3 regions of the Exiguobacterium sp. s80 genome follow, and region 3 is predicted to be linked to each of the others. Evidence: riboswitches for the same ligand, from Rfam matches in the RefSeq annotation. Region 3 holds a riboswitch; each other region holds the start of a gene.
What was found. A riboswitch is a leader RNA that binds a small molecule or an ion and turns the genes downstream of it on or off. The one in region 3 is predicted to bind thiamine pyrophosphate.
Positions count from the first base shown of each region.

Region 1: linked by a shared signal. The riboswitch ahead of KNP94_RS04475 (ECF transporter S component) and the one ahead of thiT (energy-coupled thiamine transporter ThiT) in region 3 are both predicted to bind thiamine pyrophosphate.
Region 2: linked by a shared signal. The riboswitch ahead of KNP94_RS02715 (thiamine phosphate synthase) and the one ahead of thiT (energy-coupled thiamine transporter ThiT) in region 3 are both predicted to bind thiamine pyrophosphate.

Region 1 covers NZ_JACSMP010000001.1:830,620-834,822, reverse strand. Annotated here, with positions in the region: gene KNP94_RS04485 (DEAD/DEAH box helicase) at 1-927, shown strand, start outside; gene KNP94_RS04480 (50S ribosomal protein L25/general stress protein Ctc) at 1,267-1,905, shown strand; TPP riboswitch at 1,997-2,095, shown strand; gene KNP94_RS04475 (ECF transporter S component) at 2,195-2,773, shown strand; gene KNP94_RS04470 (ABC transporter ATP-binding protein) at 2,770-4,203, shown strand, end outside.
Region 2 covers NZ_JACSMP010000001.1:532,945-537,147, forward strand. Annotated here, with positions in the region: gene KNP94_RS02705 (OsmC family protein) at 1-424, shown strand, start outside; gene nagZ (beta-N-acetylhexosaminidase) at 421-1,653, shown strand; TPP riboswitch at 1,720-1,822, shown strand; gene KNP94_RS02715 (thiamine phosphate synthase) at 1,912-2,502, shown strand; gene KNP94_RS02720 (NAD(P)/FAD-dependent oxidoreductase) at 2,499-3,503, shown strand; gene thiS (sulfur carrier protein ThiS) at 3,487-3,690, shown strand; gene KNP94_RS02730 (thiazole synthase) at 3,693-4,203, shown strand, end outside.
Region 3 covers NZ_JACSMP010000001.1:1,159,626-1,163,828, reverse strand. Annotated here, with positions in the region: gene pknB (Stk1 family PASTA domain-containing Ser/Thr kinase) at 1-712, shown strand, start outside; gene rsgA (ribosome small subunit-dependent GTPase A) at 749-1,654, shown strand; gene rpe (ribulose-phosphate 3-epimerase) at 1,656-2,312, shown strand; TPP riboswitch at 2,333-2,439, shown strand; gene thiT (energy-coupled thiamine transporter ThiT) at 2,504-3,064, shown strand; gene KNP94_RS06155 (thiamine diphosphokinase) at 3,067-3,666, shown strand; gene KNP94_RS06150 (amino acid permease) at 3,884-4,203, opposite strand, start outside.

The DNA of each region.
Region 1 (4,203 bases), 330 kb from region 3:
AGCTTAAAACAACTGTGGGCGACGCGGCGGTTTGCCTTGACGGGGACGCCGCTCGAAAACAAGACGCTTGATCTCTGGTCAATCTTTGACGTCGTCTTCCCGGCACTCTTGCCGGACCGGCAACGGTTTCTCGACTGGTCAGCACGGGACGTTCAACAATTCGTCGAACCGTTTTTGCTGCGCCGGACGAAAAAAGATGTTTTGCAACAGTTGCCGGCGAAACAAGTCGTCCATCAGTACACGGAACTGACGGCGGCACAGAAAAAACTCTATGCCGCCCACTTGGCAAAGTTACAGCTCGAGACGTTACAGCATCTCGATCAGTCAAAACCGGAAGAACGGATGAAGTTACTCGCCGGATTGACCCGGCTCCGGCAAATCTGTTGCGATCCCCGGTTGTTCGTCGAAAACTACCGTGGTCGGTCGGCGAAACGGGACCGGTTGCTCGCCTTGATTCAAGAAAAACGGGCAGCAGGCAAACGGATCTTAATTTTTTCACAGTTTACAAAAATGCTCGATTTGATTCGGGACGACCTGCATGAGTTGCACCTCCCTCATTTCGAACTGCGCGGGGATACACCGATTGCGGAGCGTCTCGAACGCTGCGACCGTTTTAATGCAGGCGAAGTCGATCTGTTTTTGATTTCACTGAAGGCGGGCGGCACCGGACTGAACCTGGCGACGGCGGATACTGTCATCTTATATGACAGTTGGTGGAATCCGGCTGTCGAACAGCAAGCGGCTGACCGGGCACACCGGATGGGACAAACACAGACGGTCGAAGTCATTAAATTAATCACGAAAGGCACGATCGAAGAAAAAATCATCGAGCTGCAGGAACGGAAAGCGACACTCGTGACGGACATACTTGAACAACCGGCGTCACTTGCGTTATCGGTCGATGAGATGGTTCAATTGCTTGAATAAGAGGAAAGGCACCGATTTCTTAATAGGATGTAAACCGTTGCTGCTCTAGGGAGAACAGGTTTCTGGCTATCGTTTTTTCGCCGGTTGATGTTTAGCTTTTAATGTTACGGGGGTATAACTATCATAGCACCGCATCAGCGAGTTGCTTTTACAACCACATGTTTCTCAATATCAGCGTAATGACCTGGGAGAGAAATGCTAACCACTCACTTCGATCTTCATTTTTATGAAATCAATTTGAAATAGCATTCGATGCACCGTCTTGATCCGGAACGATTCGTTCCACTCCTTTCTTCATTACCTTTTGAGGGCTATACCAAATTCAAGGGGGAAATGAACATGTCAGTAACATTAAAAGTAGAAGAACGCGAAGTACGCCCACGCTCACTTAGAAAGCAATTACGTCATGAAGGAAAAGCTCTTGGTGTTGTGTATGGTTACAAAGTGGAAAGTACACCGATTGCCTTTGACGAAAAAGCATTGATCAAAGTCGTTCGCGAACATGGTGAGAATGCACTTGTTGCACTTCAAATCGGTGGTAAAAAAGTCAACACACTGATCAATAAACTCGATATGGATATCTTCACACCAACAATCAAGCACGTTGAATTCATCGCTGTTAAAATGGATGAAGAAACAGAAGTCGAAACAGATATCGTCCTCGTCGGCGAAGCGGCTGGTGCAAAACTTGGTGGATATCTTTCACAAACACTCTTTAAAGTAACAGTTGCAGCTACACCAGATAAATTACCGGAACGCGTCGAAGTCGATGTGACAAATCTTAACCTCGGTGATTCTCTATCGGTTTCGGATTTACCGGAAGAAAAAGAATACCGTATCGTTACGGAAGGTGACATTCAAGTCGTTGCCGTCGTCGAATCGACACTTGAAGCGGATCTCGAAGAAGCAGATGCTGAAGAATCAGCTGAAGCGACAGAAGAGGTTTCTACTGAAGAACACACGGAAGAAAAAGAATAATTTTTCTTACCCTCCCCTCGCGGAGGGTTTTTTTATCTGTATTGACAACTGTCAGTAGAGTCGGTACAGTAAATAGCGTACACATTATATGCACATCCACTAGGGGAGCCCATTGGCTGAGACGATTCACTTCGGACCCTTTGAACCTGATCTAGTTCATACTAGCGTAGGAAAGTGGAGCGGTAATTCGTTCAATTTTTCTGCATGTTTGCAGATTCAGCGACCGCTCTCTTTCATAGAGGGCGGTCTTTTTGTTTGTCTGGTGGTTGTGCCAAAGGGAGATAGGAACATGAACAGTTGGAAAATGAAAGAAATCATTGTCATGATGATGTTGTCGGTTGCTTGCGGGGTACTCTACTTAGGGTGGTCGACATTGTGGTTACCGATTTCCGCGATCTTCGGACCGGTCGGATCGAACTGGATGTTCGGGATTTGGGTCATCGCGAGTCCGCTTGTCGCCTACATCATTCAAAAGCCCGGGGCAGCACTGATTGCAGAAGTCGTCGCCGCGGCTGTCGAATTATTCACGGGGAGTCACTTCGGATTATCGGCCTTATTGATTGGTTTCGCTCAAGGAATCGGTGCCGAAATCGCTTTTGCCCTCTTCGGATACCGGAAGTTCAACACAATGACGTTAGTTCTATCCGGAATGTTCGCCGCAATCGGTAGTATGGTCTATAGTCTTGTCGTCAATGGTTTCGCCTACTATACGACGACGACACTTCTGTTGACGTTTTCCCTTCAACTCGTCAGCGGTGCATTGCTCGGTGGATTACTTGCGAAAGTCATCGTCGATGCGCTCGTCAAGACAGGGACGTTGAACGGTTATGCGATCGGGCGTAAGCGGCGGAAGCCGGATGCAGCATGATTCATTGTAACGACTTGTCTGTCCGCTATCCGGGGCAACATGACAACGTCCTGCACAAGGTGACGGTGACGCTACACGAAGGGGAAACGACGTTGCTCGTCGGACCGAGCGGCAGTGGGAAAACGACGTTTTTACATGTTCTCGCCGGTTTATTACCTGACGCGATTGAAGCCGATGTCAGCGGCCACTGCAAAACGAATGGGACGGTCGGAATCCTTTTTCAAAATCCGGACGACCAGTTCTGCATGCAGACCGTCGGAGCGGAAGTTGCCTTTAGTCTTGAAAATCGCTCAGTCGACCGCAGTCAGATGGATGACCGGGTTGACGCCGTACTGGCACATGTCGGCCTTGATGTGCCGCTGACGACACCGATTATGCAACTGTCAGGAGGGATGAAACAACGACTCGCCCTCGCCTGCGTCCTAGCCCTTGAGCCGGATATTCTATTGCTTGACGAACCGACGGCGCAACTCGATCCGGCAGGACATCGGGTTTTGATGCAGCTGATTGAGGAACTCCATCACGACCGGACGTTGACGCTCGTTCTGATTGAACATCAGCTTGACCGCTGTGTGACGTTCAGTGACCGGGTGCTCGTCTTCGATCACGGCGGAACGATTTTACGTGATGGTCCGCCGCTTGATGTCTTCGGTCAGCATCGCGCTGAACTCGAACGACGCGGCATTGCAACACCGCTCCTCTACCCGTATGAACTGGAAACCGTGCCCCCCGCTTCTTCCCAGGCGGGGCGGTTACGAAAAACGAATAACATCCGTCCTCCGGTTCGGCACGACACGACGTTCGCGCTGACGCGCACCGCGATTAGCCGGCGTAAGCAAGTGATTGTCGATAACCTGTCGCTTGCAACACACGCCGGAGAATGGATCATGGTCGTCGGATCGAACGGTGCCGGGAAAAGCACGTTGCTCGAAACACTGGCGAAATTGATTCCGGCGCAAGGCGGTACGGTCCGCTTGTTCGAAAAAGAACTGCGGACATGGAAAAGTCGGAGCTATTACCGACACGTCGGATTCGTCTTTCAACAGCCAGAGCTCCAATTTCTCAAGCAGACGGTCGAAGACGAGCTCGTAATCAGCATGGATGCACCGACGCCGGAGCGGATTGAAACGGCGTTGCAATCCTACCGGTTAACCCATGTCGCCCGTCAGTCGCCCCTCGCCCTGAGCATGGGTCAAAAGCGACGGCTCAGCGTCGCAACGATGTTGTTAGAACCAAAAGACGTCCTGTTACTCGATGAACCGACGTTCGGTCAAGATGCCGAGACGACAAGTCAACTCATCGAGATGTTCGAGCAGGCGCGATTAAACGGGACGACGCTGATCATGGTGACGCATGACATGGAGCTGGTCCACCAGTATGCCGACCGGGTCCTCGTCCTTGGTGACGGGCGACTTCAGTTCGACGGCACA
Region 2 (4,203 bases), 630 kb from region 3:
GCAAGCGACGATTACATGGAATCACAAGATGGGCTTTAGTGGAGTGACGGAGTCCGGACACCAACTGGCAATGGATGCAGCACCTGAAAATAACGGGGAGAACGGAGCACCACGACCAACTGAATTGTTGTTACACGCCGTCGCCGGCTGTACGGGAATGGACATCGTCTCCATTTTAGAAAAAATGCGTTTACCGTTAACCTCGTTTGAGATGGACATTGAGGGAGAACGGGCGACGGAACACCCGCGCCGCTTTACGACGATTTCGATTCATTATCGTCTCGAAGGCGACTTACCGGATGATAAAGTCCGCCGGGCCGTGTCGTTATCAAAAGATAAATACTGTTCTGTCTCGAAATCACTGAATGCTGAAATTGAAGTCTATTATTCAATCAATGGCGTCCGAAACGAGGAACCGCTTTGAAACCGATTTACCTGCTTTTAACGGCTTGCTTTTTGACGGCATGCGCGAGTGAACCAGCAACAGAACCGAAGACGAAACCGGAACCGAAGACGAGTCAGCAACAGCCGGTCGCTGACGAACCGACGGCTGCCGACCAGGCGGAGCAAGACATCAAACGTCAGCTCGCCAAACTCTCGACTGCTGAAAAGGTCGATCAATTGCTGTATATCGGGATCAGTGGGACGACGTTATCGGACGCGGACCGAAGTCTGTTAAACGATCACGCGATAGGCGGTGTCCTGTTACTCGGAGGCAATATCACGTCAGACGCCCAGCTGAAAACCTTGACGGCAGCAATCAAGGACGCACAAGACGACGAGGCGCTCGCGTTCCTCGGCTTCGATGAAGAAGGAGGACGTGTCAGTCGTGTCCCGGATCAAACGTTTCATTTACCTCCGAGTCTGACGCTCGGTCAGAAAAACGATCCGGCATTGATGCAAAAGACCGGACAGGCGCTTGGTGCGATGTCACGGTTTTATGGATTTAATATGGATTTCGCCCCGGTTCTTGATGTCAACAGTAACCCGGCGAACCCGATCATCGGTGACCGGGCACTCAGTGCTGAGCCGGATGACGTCGCCCGGCTCGGTGTCCCGTTAATGCAGGGAATCAAGTCGGAAGACGTCGTGCCGGTCGTCAAACATTTTCCCGGACACGGCGATACGACCGTCGATTCGCATGTCGGCTTACCGACCGTGACGAAGACGAAAGCGCAACTCGAGCAACTGGAACTCGTCCCGTTCAAAGCGGCAATCGATGCCGGAGCGGAAATGGTGATGGTCGCACACATTTTATTCCCGGCGCTCGACCCAGACAATCCGTCGTCGTTATCAGAGCCGGTCATGCAACAACTGTTGCGTGAAGAGTTGAAGTTCGATGGCGTCATCGTGACGGACGACCTCGTAATGGGTGCGATCACGAAACAATATGGTCTCGCCCAAGCTTCGCGTCTCGCCCTCGAACGTGGTGCCGACATGGCGATGTTCTCGCAAGCCGGTGCTTACACGGATGTTCATGCGGCAATTATGCAGGGGATCAAGGACAAGTCACTATCACGGGCTGACCTCGACGCGAAAGTGACACGTGTCTTACGTCTGAAACAAACGTATGATTTAGCAGACACGAAGCTGATTCCAACGCGTGAACAATTGACGGAACAGGTCAAAACGGTCACGGATTGGCTGAACTGACAAGTCAGACTAGAAATCAAGCGAGCGGTCATGGTAGACTACGAATGAACCAACCAACACTAAATAGTTCTACACTAGGGGAGTCTCGCAGCAGACTGAGACGGAAATATCCGGACCCTTTGAACCTGATCTAGTTCGTACTAGCGGAGGGAAGTGGCTTCTGATTATCATCCTGTCTCAGGTCTTACCTGGACATTTTTCGGACCACTCCATCATGTTCATGGGGTGGTCCTTTTTGTGTAGCAAGGAGGAGAAGGTATGCGTCCGAAGTTACATATTGTGACGACCGGGACAAAAGAGCTGACACATCTACTAGAAGTCTTGCCGGCTGTTGTGCCTTATGCCGACATGATTCATATCCGAGAACCGGGTTGGTCGGCGGACCGACTCGTCCAATTGATCGAGGCGCTAGTATGCGCCGGTGTTCCACGTGAAAAACTAATCGTCCATGACCGGCTCGATGTCGCCCTCGTGACGAAGGCAAGTGTCCAGTTGACATCACGCAGTATTCCCGTCGCTGTCGTGCGGCGTCAATTCAGCGAGCTACAGATCGGCCGATCAATCCACTCCTTGACGGAAGCGCTTGAGACGGGCAGCGACTTCGTCATGTATGGTCATGTCTTTGCGACGGCGTCAAAACAGGACGTCGCCCCGCGCGGACTAGCGGCACTCGCGCAAATCGTCACGTTTTCAAAAGTCCCCGTCATCGCGATTGGCGGGATTCAGCCGGAGAAGGTCGCGGGTGTCCTTGCGACCGGCGTTGCTGGCATCGCTGTGATGTCAGGGATTCTCGGTCAGGCAAACCCGGTCGAAGCAGTCCGGTCGTATCGCGAGGTGCTTGATCAATGAAAGCAACAGAGACGTTAATCGTCGGCGCAGGCGTAATCGGTTTGACACTCGCCTACGAATTGCTCAAACGAGGACAACCGGTACGCGTGCTTGAGCAAAATCGTTCCAGTGAAGGAGCGACGCGGGCAGCAGCCGGCATGCTTGCGACGGATCATGAACTGATTCCTGCCTTACATCAACTGGCAGCAACGAGTCGACAGCTTTATCCCGACCTCGTCCGTGAGCTGTTTAATGAGACCGGCATTGATAGTGGCTATAAAGAAAACCCGTTTCGACTGATCCGTGCAGACGGGGACATCCGGTTCGCTTCAGTCGGTCAAATCGATCCCGTCCAGTTGACGCGTTCGCTCCGTCAGGCGATTAAAGCCCGCGGAGGTGTGATTGAAGAACAGACAATGGTCACGGGACTGCTCCGGGCAGGGGCGACCGTCGTCGGCGTTGCGACAAGTAACGGTAAGCGCGAAGCCGGGAACGTCGTGGTCGCAAGCGGTCGGGGATCAGAAGCGTTACTCGCGACGAGTGGTGTCGAGATCGCGACGGTACCGGTCAAAGGCGAATGCCTCGCCGTCCGGCTTCCGGGGCATGTCTTGACCGAGACGTTGTTTAGCGACGACGTGTACCTCGTCCCGAAGTTTGACGGACGGATCATCATCGGGGCGACGGAACGGATCGGTGACGAGACGACAGGGGTCAGCGTCAGCGGGATTGAACATCTCCTGCAGGCGGCGGTGCGACTGTTCCCGGCAATCAGAGAAGCGGAAATCGTGGACATCTGGTCCGGGATTCGTCCACAAACAGCGGACGGATTGCCTTATCTCGGGCAGGTCCCGGGAGTCGGGCACCTATTCGTCGCGACCGGGCATCATCGGCACGGGATATTACTCGCCCCGATCACGGCGTCCGTCCTGGCAGACGAGGTAACTGGAATCACGCCGAAATATGAGCTTCGTCCGTTTTCATTACATGAATCGAGGAGGAACACGAATGCAACTCACCATTAATGGTCAACCGTATACGCTTGACGGATCGATTTCGACAATCGACGGATTGATTCATCATCTCAATTTGACGGAAAAAATGGTCATCATCGAACAGAATCGACAGATTGTCGAGCGGACAGCATACCAAAACACACCCATTCAAACAGGCGATTCTTTTGAAATCGTTCACTTCGTAGGAGGCGGTTAATCATGTTAACGATTGGTCAAACGACATTTCAGTCGCGGTTATTACTCGGAACGGGCAAATACCCCGACGTGACGACACAGCAGCAAGCAGTCGAGGCATCAGGAGCAGACATCCTGACCTTTTCCGTTCGCCGGATGGATATCTTTGAAGCGAGTCAACCGAACTTTTTAGAGGCGCTTGATTTGAGTCAGTATCATTTATTACCGAACACGGCGGGGGCGAAGACAGCGGAAGAAGCGGTTCGGCTGGCAAAACTTGCCCGCGCGTCCGGACTGTGCGACATGGTCAAAGTTGAAGTCATCGGCTGTGATAAAACGCTGTTACCGGACCCAATCGAAACGTTGCGGGCATCGGAAGAATTATTAAAAGAAGGATTCACCGTCTTACCGTATACGTCAGACGATCTGTTGTTGGCACGAAGACTGGAAGAACTCGGGTGTCACGCCATCATGCCTGCCGCGTCCCCAATCGGATCCGGACAAGGAATCCTTAATCCACTGGCCTTAAGCTTCA
Region 3 (4,203 bases):
GGTCAATCTTGTTGTCTCGACGGGCAGTGATCCGGTCGAAGTGCCGGATGTAACGGACGAAACAGAGAAAAAAGCGACCTCGATCTTGAAGGATGCTGGGTTCTCAAAAGTAGATGTCGAAAAAGAAGAGTCGGAAGACATCAAACAAGGCAATGTCATCCGGCAATCGATTTCAGCCGGAACAGAAGTGATTGCAAAAGAACAGACGATTACAATCACGGTATCCGAAGGTTCGTCAGCATTTGAATTGAAGGATTTGACGAACATGTCGAGTGCTGAAGCAAAAGCGTACTTGGACGCGACAGGTCTCGATGGTACATTCGAACAAGAATTTTCGAGTGAAGTCGAACTGGACCAAGTCATTCGTCAATTTCCGCAAGCGGGTGTCAAAGTCGAGCCGAACGATTCCGTGACGGTCTTTATTTCAAAAGGGGAGGAAGAACAAACCGTGACGGCGACCTTCCCGGAAAAAGTAGCCTACGATGCTGTAGGTGAAGGGGATGAAGATCCGCCGCGGCAAGTCATTCGAATCGAGACGGATGATGCTAAAGGGAAACGTACGGTGATTGAAGAGTCGATTGACAGTGACGAAACATTTGATGTTCCGGTGACGATTGATCCGGGCGAAGAAGGAAAAATCACGATTTATAAAGATGATGTAGTGTATCGCTCGAAAACGATTACCTATAAACAAGCGAAAGCAGAACAATGAGTGTGCTACGAACCGCAAATTGAAGGAGGGCATGGGATGGCAGAAAATCGTATCGAAGAAAATCGGGACGGGACGATCATTCGTCTACAAGGTGGGTTTTATGATGTCATGACGACGCAGGGCGAGGTGCGATCGCGCGCTCGGGGAAACTTCCGAAAACGTGGTATCAGTCCTGTTGTAGGAGATGAGGTCGTATTGCATATCGAAAGCGAAACTGGATACATTTTAGAAGTGAAGGAACGGCAAAATTTCCTGGTTCGTCCACCGGTCGCAAACATCGATCAAGCGTTGCTTGTCGTCTCAGCAGCAGAACCGGACTTTTCAGCCCATTTGCTCGATCGGTTTTTAGTCTTAATCGAAGCAAAAGAGATTCAACCTATCATTATCTTGACGAAGATGGATTTGTTGCAAGGAACAGCAGAAGCAGAAGTCCGGACGGCGATTGCCGGTTACCGACAAATCGGTTATCAGGTGATTGAGACGTCGAGTGAGACGCTAGAAGGGGTAGAGGAAGTCCGCCCGCTACTCAAGGAAAAAACAAGTGTGCTCGCGGGACAGTCGGGAGTCGGAAAAAGTTCATTGTTGAATGCGCTCGATGCGACGCTCGATCTCGAAACGAGCCACATCTCGAAATCGCTCGGACGCGGACGACATACGACGCGTCATGTGACGTTAATTCCGCTTGCAGAGGGTTTGATTGCTGATACGCCTGGGTTTTCGAACCTCGATTTTCCACACGAGATGGAAATCGAAGAATTACGTTGGTGTTTTCCGGAATTCGTCGCACGGCAAGATACGTGCAAATACCGTGGTTGCCTGCATTTAAACGAACCAGGCTGTGCTGTCAAAAAATCAGTTGAGGCAGAAGAAATCATGTCCTCACGCTATACGAATTATGGTATGTTTGTAGAGGAAATCAAGAATCGAGCGCGGAGGTATTGAAATGATTAAAATCGCACCATCTATTTTATCAGCAGATTTCGCCAACCTAGAACGAGACGTTAAAGCTGTCGAGGCGGCAGGAGCAGATTACATCCATTTCGACGTCATGGACGGCCAGTTCGTCCCGAACATTTCATTTGGTCTACCCGTCCTCAGTAGTCTTCGTCAAAAGACGGACATGGTCCTTGACGTTCATTTAATGATCGATCGACCAGAAAACTTCGTCGAAGCGTTTGTAGCGGCAGGAGCGGATATCGTCACCTTCCATGTCGAAGCGACGAATCATGTCCATCGTGTCTTGCAACAAATTAAAGGGGCTGGAGCAAAGGCCGGCGTCGTGCTGAATCCACACACGTCACTGTCGACGATTGAACATGTCCTAGAAGAAGTCGACATGGTCTTGTTGATGACGGTCAATCCAGGATTTGGCGGACAAGCTTTCTTGCCGAGCGTCATGACGAAGCTGAAGCAATTAGCGATGATCAAAGCAGAGCGCGGTTTGACGTTCGAAATTGAAATCGATGGTGGTGTCAACGCGGAAACGGCAAAACTGTGTATCGACAATGGGGCAAACGTCCTTGTCGCAGGTTCTGCAATCTACAATGCACCAGACTATGCAGAAGCCATCACTAGTATTCGAAACGCGGCTCACGTATAATAGAGCCAAGACAATTAAATTTTGACCGCAAGGGGTGTCGCGTCAAGCGGCTGAGAGAAGTGAGTAGACTTTAACCCTTCGAACCTGTTCCGTTCAGACGGACGTAGGGATGTGGCGCACGCAGGCAGTACGGCGTCCGTCGTACTGCCTTTTTGTTGTCATCATTATTTTATTTTTAGGAGGAACACAGTATGAAACGATTACAAATGTTAATGGAGATTGCGATTTTCGCGAGTCTCGGTGTTGTATTTGATTTATTGATTCCGTTCAAAATGCCACAAGGCGGATCCATCAGCTTAGCGATGTTACCGATTTTCGTCATGGCCTTTCGTCACGGCGTCGTTGGTGGTGTCATCACGGGTGCGCTCGTCGGAACGATTCAATTGATGTTCGCTCCGCAAGTCTTGACGGTCGTCCAACCGCTGCTTGACTATACGCTTGCATATGGTGTCGTCGGTTTGAGTGGAGTGTTTGCAGGCCAAGTCAAAAAAGCAGCAACAGAAGGTCAAAAAAAGCGTCTCATGACGATTGTCTTGTTTGCGACCTTGTTAGGTGCAGGTCTACGTTACATCTGTCATGTCATCAGTGGAATCGTCTTTTTTGCAGAGTATGCCAAAGGACCTGTCGTTCCATACTCGTTCATTTATAACGCGACGTATATGGCTCCGTCGTATGTTTTATGTGGGGTCGTTGCAGGTATTTTGCTTACGACAGCACCACGTCTTTTACGTTACTCCGCTCGCGGTATTTAAAGATGAGAGTTTTAATCGTTGCGGCAGGACCGGCAGAAGACGTCCCGACGCTCGCACCATTCGTGAAAGACAAGACGATGATTATCGGTGTTGACGGCGGGATTGCGACATTAGTGGAGCAAGGACTTGATTTTGATGTGGCAATTGGTGACTTTGATTCGCTCGGATACGTTCCGGATGGTGGATTGCTTCATCCGGCAGAAAAAGATGAAACGGACTTAGAACTAGCGTTACGTTACGCTACCGAACAGGCTGCAGGTGCTGAACTACTCATCTTTGGTGCGACGGGTGGTCGGCTCGACATGACGCTACAGAACGTCTATTTGTTAAAACAATTCCCGACAGCACGACTCGTGACGAAACGTGAGGATGTCCGGTACTGGAAAACCGGTCAGTACGAACTCGCGTCTGAAGGGTATCATTACCTGTCATTCATTCCCCTTGTCCCGTCGAACTTGACGTTACGCGGCGTCAAATACCCTTTGACGGAGCATCCTGTTCCGGTCGGTGGTTCGCTGACGGTCAGCAATGAGTGGGTTGGTGTTGCGCAAGTGACGGTCGTCGAAGGGGAAGTTCTCGTCCTGCGCACGCACGAAAAATAAAAACGTGATAGACGCGACTCCATCATATCCCGCTGAAGCGATCGGGACATGCGTTCTTCAAGTACACGTCATGACGTCATGAACAAAAAGATAGGTATGGCAAACGCCGATGACTCCGTATGTGAAACGGAATCATCGGCGCTTTGATTTTTTAGCAGCTTATTTAGTTAGCCGCCTGTTTGAGATTAACCCGGTGTATCCAGGGTCCGATAACAAGTTACCGATTGTCGTGAAGTGTCGAACTGGCTGCCTGTTGTTCGCTTTTGGCAGCGATATGTTTCCCTTTGACGAAGAGATGGTAACTCGCCCATGTCAGTAGGAAGAAAGGGACGCCGAGATATAAGGCGACGCGTTGATCGGCTTGAAAACCTAAACTGATTAAGACGAGCAGATTGAGTGAGAATGAGAGGATGGGTAAGACTGGGAAGAACGGTGTTTTGAACTTCAGTTCGTCAAGCGTGTGTCCTGCCTTGATGAATTGGCGTCGGAAAGCGATTTGCGAAGCGGAAATCGAGATCCAACCGACTTGTGCTCCGA